3 regions of the Mesorhizobium sp. LMG17149 genome follow, and region 2 is predicted to be linked to each of the others. Evidence: riboswitches for the same ligand, from Rfam matches in the RefSeq annotation. Region 2 holds a riboswitch; each other region holds the start of a gene.

Region 1 (3,267 bases), on a different contig from region 2:
GACGCTCGCCGACCGCATCGTGGTGCTCAAGGACGGCCATATCGAGCAGGTCGGCACGCCGATGGACCTCTACAAGAAGCCCGGCAATCTGTTCGTTGCGCAATTCATCGGCTCGCCGGCCATGAATATCCTGCCCGCAACCATCGACAAATCAGGCAATCCGACCGTCGTCAGCCATGTCGGCGGACGCAAGGCAACCGTGCCGATCGCGACGCCGGCTTCGGCAAAGGGCGCTGCGGTGAGTTTTGGCGTGCGGCCGGAGGACCTGATCATCGCCAGCGGCGCGGACTATCTGTTCGAGGGGACGGTCGACTATGTCGAGCAGCTCGGCGAGGTGCAGCTGGTCTATGTCGACATCGGTCGCGCCGACCTGCCGCTGGTGACCAAGCTGCCCGGCAATGTCGAGGTCAAGCGCGGTTCGACATTGCGGCTGAGCGCCAATGGCGAGGACCTGCATATCTTCGACACCGATGGGCGGTCGTTTGCCCTTCATGAGGCTGAAGCGAAGGCGGCCTGACGCAGGACCGCGTCTTGGACGCAAAAAGAGCGGCGGGCCAGGCCCGCCACTCTTTTGTTGAAGATCAGCTTCGGCTGTTAACGGCCAAAGAGATTCCGGTCGCTGCCCTGAGGGGCGGACTTCTCTACGTCGCCCGACGAATTGAGCAGCTTCTCGACGAGGCCACCGCTGTTGCGGACCGAGCTCGTATGCGCGCTGTCAACCGAGGTAACCGCAGGCTGATTGGCGCCGTTGGAGCCAAAGTTGTCGCTGCCGGCGAAGGCACTGCCGGTGATGGCCAGAACGGCGGCGGCAGCAATAAGGATCTTGTTCATTTTAGTCTCCTGAATTCTGGATTTCGCCAGACGGCAGACACAGCTGCCGTCGCTTGCGAAATTGGTTTTAGCGACCGAAGAGGTTACGGTCGCTGCCCTGAGCGGGTGTCTCGGCAGCCGGTTCCGAGGTCTTGGTGGAAGCCGTGTACGACTGGTCCACAGCGGCGGCAGGCTGGTTGGCGCCGTTCGAACCGTAGTTGTCGCTGCCCGCGAAAGCGCTGCCGGTGATGGCCAGAACGGCGGCGGCAGCAATGAGGATCTTGTTCATCTTAAATACTCCTGAATGTCTGAATTTCGCCAGGGCAGCGGGCGAGCCCGCCGTCGACTGGGAATCGGCTGTTAGTTGTTGCCGAAGAGGTTGTGGTCAGCACCCTGGGCAGGCGCCTGAGCAGCCGGTTCCGACTTCTTGGTCGAAGCGGTGTACGAGCTGTCGACAGCAGTGGCTGCCGCGGCGTTCGAACCGTAGTGGTCGCTACCAGCGAAGGCGCTGCCGGAAATCGCCAGAAGGGCTGCGGCAGTGAGAATGATCTTTTTCATTTTTGTACTCCAGTATCGTCTTTTTCCGTCCGTCTAGCGGCGTGTCTTGGAAATGAAATCGCGTCGTTCGGACAGCCCCGATGTGGGAGGGCAACCCCGCCTTTTCCAATCACGAAGTTGTTCCGTGTGGACCATGAATCCACACCTTGAAATTGTGCCAGGGGAATCTAGAGATACATTTTTCTTCTTTATATCAGCATGTTAAGTTTAACCAGCCGATGGATCACTGACTGTTTCAAAGGCCCGGCGTTCACACCGTCCTGCACGCACCGTCAACAGAAACGAACCGTTCGGTTCGATTTTAGGTCAAGCTAATAGTCACTTTTCGAAACCGTTAACCTTTTTTGACCCCCGCCAAGGGTCGGATTCGGGAAGATCGCAGCCGGCAAATGGCCGCCCGGGAGGCGGGATTTCGGCCCGCGACGATCTGCGGTGACGTTTCGCATGCCGTGTCGCGCCGCATGGATACGATGTCGTTTTCATGCCGACGGCGCGCCAGCGATCGTGGTTAGATCATACCCATCTCAGGTGCCGCTTCGTGACGACGAGGCGGAGAATTGGGAAGCCGGTCAGAATCCGGCGCTGCCCCCGCAACGGTGGTGGAGTTCAAGTCGCAACGGGAGACCACTGGGCAACTGCCTGGGAAGGTGTCGCGATGGTCCGCAAGGACAACTCCAGAGCCCGGAAACCAGCCCGAGATTTTTAGACTCGACTGATCGCGGTGGGCGGTCAAGAGGTGGATAGCGCTGTCCGGCACCTAGCCGGCCTGCGTTTCAATCCTTCCTCCATCACCACCAGTTCAGTCCTTAGAAACTGAGGACAGGACATGGATACCCGCAACGACATGCTGAGGCTCCTGAAGGGGCGCCGGCAAGGCTTTTCGCTGGAGCAGCCCTTCTACACCGATCCAGACTACTTCAAGCTCGACATGGAGCTGATCTGGTATCGCGACTGGCTGTTCATCGGCCATGATTGCGAACTGCCGAAGCCGGGCAGCTACATCACCGTGCAGATCGGCGACTATCCGGTCGTCCTTGTCCGCGACCAGCAAGGCAAGATCAACGCCTTCCACAATTCCTGCCGCCATCGCGGCAGCCGCGTGTGCAACGCGGAAAAGGGTACGGCGGCAAAGCTCGTCTGCCCCTATCATCAGTGGACCTATGAGCTGGACGGCCGCCTGCTGTTTGCCCGCCAGATGGCCGACGGTTTCGACAAGAGTGATTTCGGCCTGAAGCCGGTCGCCTGCGAGAGCGTCGGCGGCTACATCTTCATCTGCCTGGCCAGGGAGCCGGCGGATTTCGCGCCGATGCGGGCGATGATCGAACCTTATCTTTTGCCGCACCGTTTGCGTGAGGCAAAGATCGCCTTTGAGAGCACGATCATCGAGAAGGGCAACTGGAAGCTGGTCTGGGAAAACAACCGCGAGTGCTACCACTGCGTCGCCAATCACCCCGAACTGTGCAAGACCTTCCCCGAGGCTCCGACCGTGACCGGCGTCCAAGGCGCCGACAGCGACCCTGAAATGGTCGCGCACTGGGCCAGATGCGAGGCATCAGGCTTGCCGAGCAAATTCCGCATCGATCCGGCAGGGCAGTACCGCGCCACCCGCGCGCCGCTGCTGCGCGATGCCGTCAGCTACACCATGACGGGAAAACGGGCGGTCCAGAAGAACCTGTCCGACAGCGTTTCAACCGACCGCATCGGCTCCTTGCTGCTCTACCACTATCCGACCACCTGGAACCATATCCTCGGCGACCACGCCGTCACCTTCCGCGTGCTGCCGATCAGTGCCACGGAAACCGCGGTGACGACGAAATGGCTCGTCCACAAGGATGCGGTCGAAGGCGTCGACTACGACCTCGCTGAGCTCACCCATGTCTGGACCGAGACCAACGACCA
Region 2 (3,267 bases):
TTTGTCGGCCATGGGCGAGGTACAGACTGACGCCGACCAGGAACAGGAAAGTCGAAGCGATGCAACGCGCGTAGATCTTCCACCAGCCGAAGGCGGTCAGGCCGGGATCGGTGTAGCCGAAGAACTCCAGATCCCAGGTGAAATGGTAGCTCGCCATGGCGATCAGCGCGATGCCGCGCACGATGTCGATGGCGACGATGCGCTTTGGTCGATCCGGAACGGGTGCGGTCGGCGTTTGGATGCTCATGGTCTCGCATTCTGATTCAGCCCCGCTGGAGGACTATCACGGTTGCCCCGGACAAAAGAAGACCGGCAACTCTGCCGACAACCCGGATCAGCCGCGGCATTGGGCCAGTGCAGGGAAGCCTTTGGCCGGCTTCGCTTTTGCCGGATGCGCGTCGGTTTCCTCTTATTGGCGCTGGGATCGCCACGTCAGATTTGACCCGGTGAATCTGCTTCGGGGAAAGCAATGTCCACCCATGTGCGCCATCCGATCTGGCTGCCGGCTCTCAAGGCCGCGGACGCGCGCACCTTCGCGTCGCTCTATGCGGTCGAATCCTTCGCCCGTGCCACGGTGTCGAGCGTCATCCCGATCCAGGCCTACGAGATCCTGCACAACGAGCAGATCGTGTCGATGCTCTACACAGTCGTGGCGATGCTCGGCCTGTCGGTGACATTGTTCATGCCGATGCTGATCCGCCGTTTTGCCCGGCGCTGGGTCTACACATCAGGCGCCTGCCTGCTGGCCGTCGGCTCGCTGTTCTTCGTCACCGACACGCTTGCCGGGCAACTGGCCGGCATGCTGTGCCGGGTGATGGGCGCCAGCGCGCTGTCGATCACGCTCAATCTCTACATCATGGACCACATCCGCAAGACCGACTTCATGCAGGCCGAATCGCTGCGCATGGCGTGGTCGATGCTGGCCTGGACCGGTGGGCCGACGCTCGGCATCTTCCTCTACACGCGCTTCGGCATCTATGCCGCGCATGGTGCGGTCGCGGTGTTCGCGTTTGCCCTGCTGGCGCTGTTCTGGACCTACCGCCTCGGCGACAACCAGTCTATCCGTCCGGGCAAGACGCGCCCCGTCAATCCGCTCGCCAATATCGGCCGCTTCGTGGCGCAGCCCAGGCTCAGGCTGGCTTGGCTGATCGCCTTCGGCCGCTCCTGCTTCTGGACGACGTTCTTCGTCTATGGGCCGTTGTTCATGGTCATCACAGGTGAGGGCAAGCTGGCCGGCGGCCTGCTGGTTTCGGCCGGCAACGCGCTGTTGTTCATGGCGATTTTCTGGGGCAAGGCAGGAAAGCGCTTTGGTGGCCGCGGGACCATGACATTCGCCTATTTCGCCATGTCGGCCGCGCTTTTGGCGGCGGGCTTCGTCGGCGAAACCGTGCCGCTGCTTACCGGCGCCTTCCTGCTCTGCGGTGCCTTCTTCACCATTGCGCTCGACGCCCTCGGCTCGACCGCCTTCATGCGCTCGGTGCGCTCCTATGAAAGATCTCAGATGGCAGCGGTCTACCGCACCTATCTCGACTTTTCCGAGTTGACGCCGCCGCTGGTCTATTCGGTGGCGCTGGCCTTCTTCGGCCTGGGCTCGGTGTTCGTCACGCTCGGTCTGCTGGCGGCGGTCTGCGGCTTTGTGACGTGGCGCTATCTGCCGAAATCACTTTGACCTTCATGGCGCATTCGCAATGGTCACCGGCGGAATTTGGTTTGCCGGAAGCGAGGATTCTGCCTATAGTCACCGCTGTCGCCGGTTCCATTTTGGAGCCAAGAGGGAATGCGGTGAGGGCGAATTTCGCCCAATGCCGTGGCTGCCCCCGCAACTGTGTGCGGTAGTCCTCTCCATAAACCACTGAGGATTTTTTCTTCGGGAAGGTGGGGAAGGACGCTGATCCGTGAGCCAGGAGACCTGCCGGCGACAGGAAACTGACTTCGATGCCCTCGGGTGGAGGGCGAAAGGACAAGACATGACTACCGCTTCCGTCTCCCTCGGCACCTCCGTCTCCTCGCAGTCGCGCTTCATGCAGCTCGCTCTTGCCGCGCTGCTCGGCGTTTTCGTGATGGGCTTTGTCGGCTTCTCGCATATCGATGCGGTCCACAATGCGGCTCACGACTATCGCCATTCGATGGCGTTTCCCTGCCACTGACGAGGGGCTGACATCATGAACCTGTTTCGCAACGTCGTGTTCATCGCGGCGATCGCAGGGCTCGTGGCCGGCGTCGTCCTCGCCTGCCTGCAAGCCTATGCCACCGTGCCGCTGATCCTGAAGGCGGAAGTCTACGAACAGGCGGGCGGCGGGCATCACCATGACCATGCCGCTCCGGCCGCAACGGATAGCAATGCCATGAGCACAACTGCACCGGCGGGAGATGCCATGAGCTCTGCTGCCCCGGCGGCGGAAGCCGCTCCGGCAGACGAAGGCTGGGCGCCGGCAGATGGTTTCGAGCGTTTCGCCTTCAGCGTGCTTGCCAACATTGTCACCGGCATCGGCTTCGCCTTGATCCTGGTCGCGGTCTCCGAATTCGCCGGCGGCATCGGTGGCTGGCGCCAGGGCGTGTTCTGGGGCCTGGCCGGCTTCGCCGTGTTCACGCTGGCGCCTGGCCTCGGCCTGCCGCCGGAACTGCCGGCCATGCCGGCCGCCGATCTCACCCAGCGCCAGATCTGGTGGTGGGCGACGGTGGCGGCGACCGCCGCCGGTCTCGGCCTGATCGCGTTCCGCAAGTCGCTGCCGCTGGCGATCCTTGCCGTCCTGCTGATCGTCGCGCCGCATGTTGTCGGTGCGCCGCAGCCCGGCAGTTACGAGACGGCGATTCCGGAAGGGCTGCATCACCAGTTCGTGGTGGCGGTGACCGTGACCAATCTGGTGTTCTGGCTGGTGCTCGGCGCCGTCGTCGGTGTGGTGCGTGGCCGCTTCACCGGCACCGCGACCAGCCTGCGCGACAGCTTTGCCTGATCGCAAGACACTGACCTTCCTCATCGGCGGTGCGCGCTCCGGCAAGAGCGCGCACGCCGAAATTTTGGCGACCGCCTTGCCGCCGCCCTGGACCTATATCGCCACGGCGCAAGCCTATGATGACGAGATGCATGAACGCATCGCGTTGCACCGATCGCGGCGCGGCGAAGGCTGGACGACCATCGACGCACCGCTCGATCTCTCCGGTACGCTTGCCGCCTTGCCGGAGGATCGGCCGGTGCTTGTCGACTGCCTGACGCTGTGGCTGACCAACCACATGCTGGCTGAACACGATTTCGAGCTGGAATGCCGG
Region 3 (3,267 bases), on a different contig from region 2:
GTTCGCGGTGGGCAAAGACCGCATATTTCTGCGCCGGCACCCGCACCCGGTAGAAGTCCCTGGGCAGGTCGGAGAAGTCAGACACTTCGACGCCGGCGATGTAGTCGAAATTGCCGGCATCGTCGCCGTTGACGCAGACGCCATAGGCGACGTCGCCGGTCTCGCCCGGAATGTTGCCGATATAGGGGCCGAAGCGCTGCCACTGCATCGGGATGGCGGCGCTGGTTTCGCAGCTGTAGCGTTCGCCGAGGCCGGCGATCAGGAACGGCCGGCTGGTCTCGAAACGCGGCGGTTCGAGATTGGTGAGGAGGGACTGGTCCATCAGGATCGGCTCCACGAGGTCGAGCTTGTCGAGTGTGCCCTGCGCGCGCACCAGTTCCGGCGTGGTGCCGAACTGATCGCGGAAGGCACGGGTGAACGCCTCATGCGAGTTGTAGCCGGCGTCGAGCGCGACGGCGAGGATGTCGGGCGCCCCGCCCGCCAGCTTGCGCGCCGCCTCGGTCAGCCGGCGTGAGCGCATGTAGCCCATCACCGACCGGCCGGTGGCGGCGCCGAAGGCGCGCGTCACATGAAAACGCGACACGCCGCTGCTTTGCGCGACATCATCAAGCGAGATCGCCTCCGGCAGATGGCTTTCGACGAACCACAGCGCTTTCTCGGTCGGGTCCATTTTCTCCTCGCATTGGCCAGATCATCCTGCCGTTTCCTGGCGCGGCCAGTTTGATCGAAATTGCGCATCCCGTGCAATCTGCGCCGATGCCGGTCGCCATCCGGCCAACCGCCCCATGAGCTTTCGCTTGACAGCGACCGGCGTCATCTCTTAGGTATGTTATATTATTACATAAAGAGAGCATGCGATGCCTGTTTCCCTTAGCTGGCCCACCACTCCGTCCGAGAAATCCATTGCGAAGCGATCGGCGCAAATCTACGCTGAAGCGGTGATGGTCCCCGAGTCGAAAGGCGAGGGGTGAAAAGGGAACACGGTGAGGCCTGCTCAGGTCGAGACCGTGGCTGCCCCCGCAACTGTAAGCGGCGAGCAAAATCCGTGAATGCCACTGGCCGGCAAGGCTGGGAAGGCTGGATGGCGCAACGACCCGTGAGCCAGGAGACCTGCCATCACTGAGTTGACCGGACGGGGTGTGCCGGGAGGAAACGCGAATCCCGGTCTTGTCGGCCGGTTCGCCAGCTTCCTTCCGTCGCCAGTTTTGGAAAGTGACGGAAAGTTGGACGGCTCCATCCATCGCATCGTCGTATATACGCTTTGCCGTCCCGGCAAGCCGGCGGGCAGCAGCCGATGACCGTAGCGCTTCTCGAAGCCCGTGACCTCTGCGTCACGGCGAATGGGCGGGATCTGGTTCAGGCGGTCAGCTTCTCGGTGGCCGCCGGCGATCGCCTTGCCATCATCGGTCCCAACGGCGCCGGCAAGACGACGCTGCTGCGCATGCTGTCGGGCATGCTGCGTCCGAGCTCCGGCGAGGTGAAGCTCGGCGGGCGCCGCCTGGACAGGATTTCAGCCGCCGAACGGGCGCTGCACATTGCCGTGGTCGGCCAGACCGACCAGCCCGATCCGCGGCTGGCGGTGATCGACTATGTCGAGCTTGGCCGGGTTCCGCACGCCGGGCTGCGGCGTAGGAGCGAGGAGCGCGAGATCGTCGTCGATGCACTGCGCCGGACCGGCCTGCTGCCGCTATTTGGCCGCACCATCGGCTCGCTGTCGGGCGGCGAGCGCCAGCGCGCCCAACTTGCGCGCGCCATCGCCCAGCAGCCAAAAATCCTGTTCCTCGACGAGCCGACCAACCATCTCGACCCGCGTGCCCGCGGCGAACTGCTCGACCTCGTGGCAGGCTTCGAGATGACGGTGATCGCGGTGCTGCACGATCTGGCGCTGGTGGCACCGTTCGCCACCAGGGTGGCGGTGATGAACCATGCCCGTCTGCAAGCGCTCGCCGCACCGCGCGAAGCGCTGACCCAAAAGCTGATCCGCGAGATTTTCGGCATCGATGTGCTGCGTCTGCGCCATCCGACCGAAGACCGCGAACTGACGGTGTTCGATGTGCCGAACCGTGCCGCGCCGCCGACGTGATTGAAGCCATTTCGTAGTCGACCCAATCCCATCCACAAGGAGCAAACCCGTGAAACGCCTGGCCCTTTCGCTTGTCCTCTCGCTGCTGGCCTCGACAGCCCTGGCCTTCCCGGTCACGGTCGACAGCTGCGGCAAGCCGCTGACCTTCGATGCACCGCCGAAGCGCGCCGTCATCCAGGATCTCAACATGGCCGAGATGGCTTTCGCGCTGAAACTGCAGCCGTCGATCGTCGGCCTGACCGGCATCACCGGATGGTACAAGGTGGGTCCCGAATTCAAGGCCGAGCAGGGTTCGATCCCGGAACTGGCGCCGAAATATCCGACGCTCGAAAACCTCGTCGCGGTCGAGCCGGATTTCTTCTTCGCCGGCTGGTATTACGGCATGAAGCCGGGCGGCGAGGTGACACCCGATACGCTTGCCCCGCACGGCATCAAGACGCTGGTGCTGACGGAAAGCTGCGTCCATCTCGACAAGAGCCGTCCAGCCGCCTCGATGGACCTGCTCTATGGCGACGTCGAAAAGCTGGGCAAGATCTTCGGCAAGGAGGCCGAGGCGGAGAAGCTTGTTGCCGGCTGGAAGACGCGGCTCGCCGACATCACCGCCAAGGTCGGCAACGGCAAGGCAACGCGAGTGTTTCTCTATGATTCCGGCGAGGACAAACCGTTCACCGCAGGCAAGTTCGCCATCCCCAGCGCCATGATATCAGCCGCCGGCGGCGACAACATCATGGCCGACATGGACACCAGCTGGGGCAACATGGACTGGGAAACGGTGGCGTCGCGCAATCCGCAATTCCTCATCCTGCTCGATTACCAGGATGGCGGCGGCTACAAGAAGCTGCTCGATTTCCTGAAGGTCCATCCGGCCATGAAAGAGACGGACGCGGTCAAGAACGAGCGCTTCGTCGCCCTGCGCTATGCCGAACTGACACCCGGACCCGCCAATATCGAAGCGATCGACAAAATCGCCAAGGCCATGCATCCGGAAGCGTTTTGATGCCTGTCGCCCAAAAGTGCGCAGCGGTTTTGGGGCAACGACATGCATGAGCAAAAGATCCTGGAAGTGCGTCGCACGCGTCCTGACAGACACGACGCATTTCCAGGTTTGCGCCATCCGGCATTCGCACTGGCCATGCTGGTGGGAGCGGCGGCGATCGCTGCTCTCGCATTGCTGTCGATCGCCT

The links. A riboswitch is a leader RNA that binds a small molecule or an ion and turns the genes downstream of it on or off. The one in region 2 is predicted to bind cobalamin.
Region 1: it holds a riboswitch for cobalamin, as region 2 does, so the genes downstream of both, NP945_RS13630 (aromatic ring-hydroxylating dioxygenase subunit alpha) here and NP945_RS23585 (CbtB domain-containing protein) in region 2, are expected to answer to the same signal.
Region 3: it holds a riboswitch for cobalamin, as region 2 does, so the genes downstream of both, NP945_RS03440 (ABC transporter ATP-binding protein) here and NP945_RS23585 (CbtB domain-containing protein) in region 2, are expected to answer to the same signal.

Annotation. Positions count from the first base shown of each region.
Region 1 is NZ_JANIFL010000005.1:307,919-311,185, reverse strand. It holds gene NP945_RS13650 (ABC transporter ATP-binding protein) at 1-517, shown strand, start outside; gene NP945_RS13645 (DUF680 domain-containing protein) at 595-831, opposite strand; gene NP945_RS13640 (DUF680 domain-containing protein) at 899-1,099, opposite strand; gene NP945_RS13635 (DUF680 domain-containing protein) at 1,171-1,368, opposite strand; cobalamin riboswitch at 1,878-2,080, shown strand; gene NP945_RS13630 (aromatic ring-hydroxylating dioxygenase subunit alpha) at 2,195-3,267, shown strand, end outside.
Region 2 is NZ_JANIFL010000010.1:217,036-220,302, reverse strand. It holds gene NP945_RS23595 (heparan-alpha-glucosaminide N-acetyltransferase) at 1-247, opposite strand, end outside; gene NP945_RS23590 (MFS transporter) at 470-1,669, shown strand; cobalamin riboswitch at 1,735-1,932, shown strand; gene NP945_RS23585 (CbtB domain-containing protein) at 1,968-2,147, shown strand; gene NP945_RS23580 (CbtA family protein) at 2,163-2,954, shown strand; gene cobU (bifunctional adenosylcobinamide kinase/adenosylcobinamide-phosphate guanylyltransferase) at 2,947-3,267, shown strand, end outside.
Region 3 is NZ_JANIFL010000002.1:39,433-42,699, reverse strand. It holds gene NP945_RS03445 (AraC family transcriptional regulator) at 1-670, opposite strand, end outside; cobalamin riboswitch at 926-1,133, shown strand; gene NP945_RS03440 (ABC transporter ATP-binding protein) at 1,295-2,083, shown strand; gene NP945_RS03435 (ABC transporter substrate-binding protein) at 2,133-3,080, shown strand; gene NP945_RS03430 (iron ABC transporter permease) at 3,216-3,267, shown strand, end outside.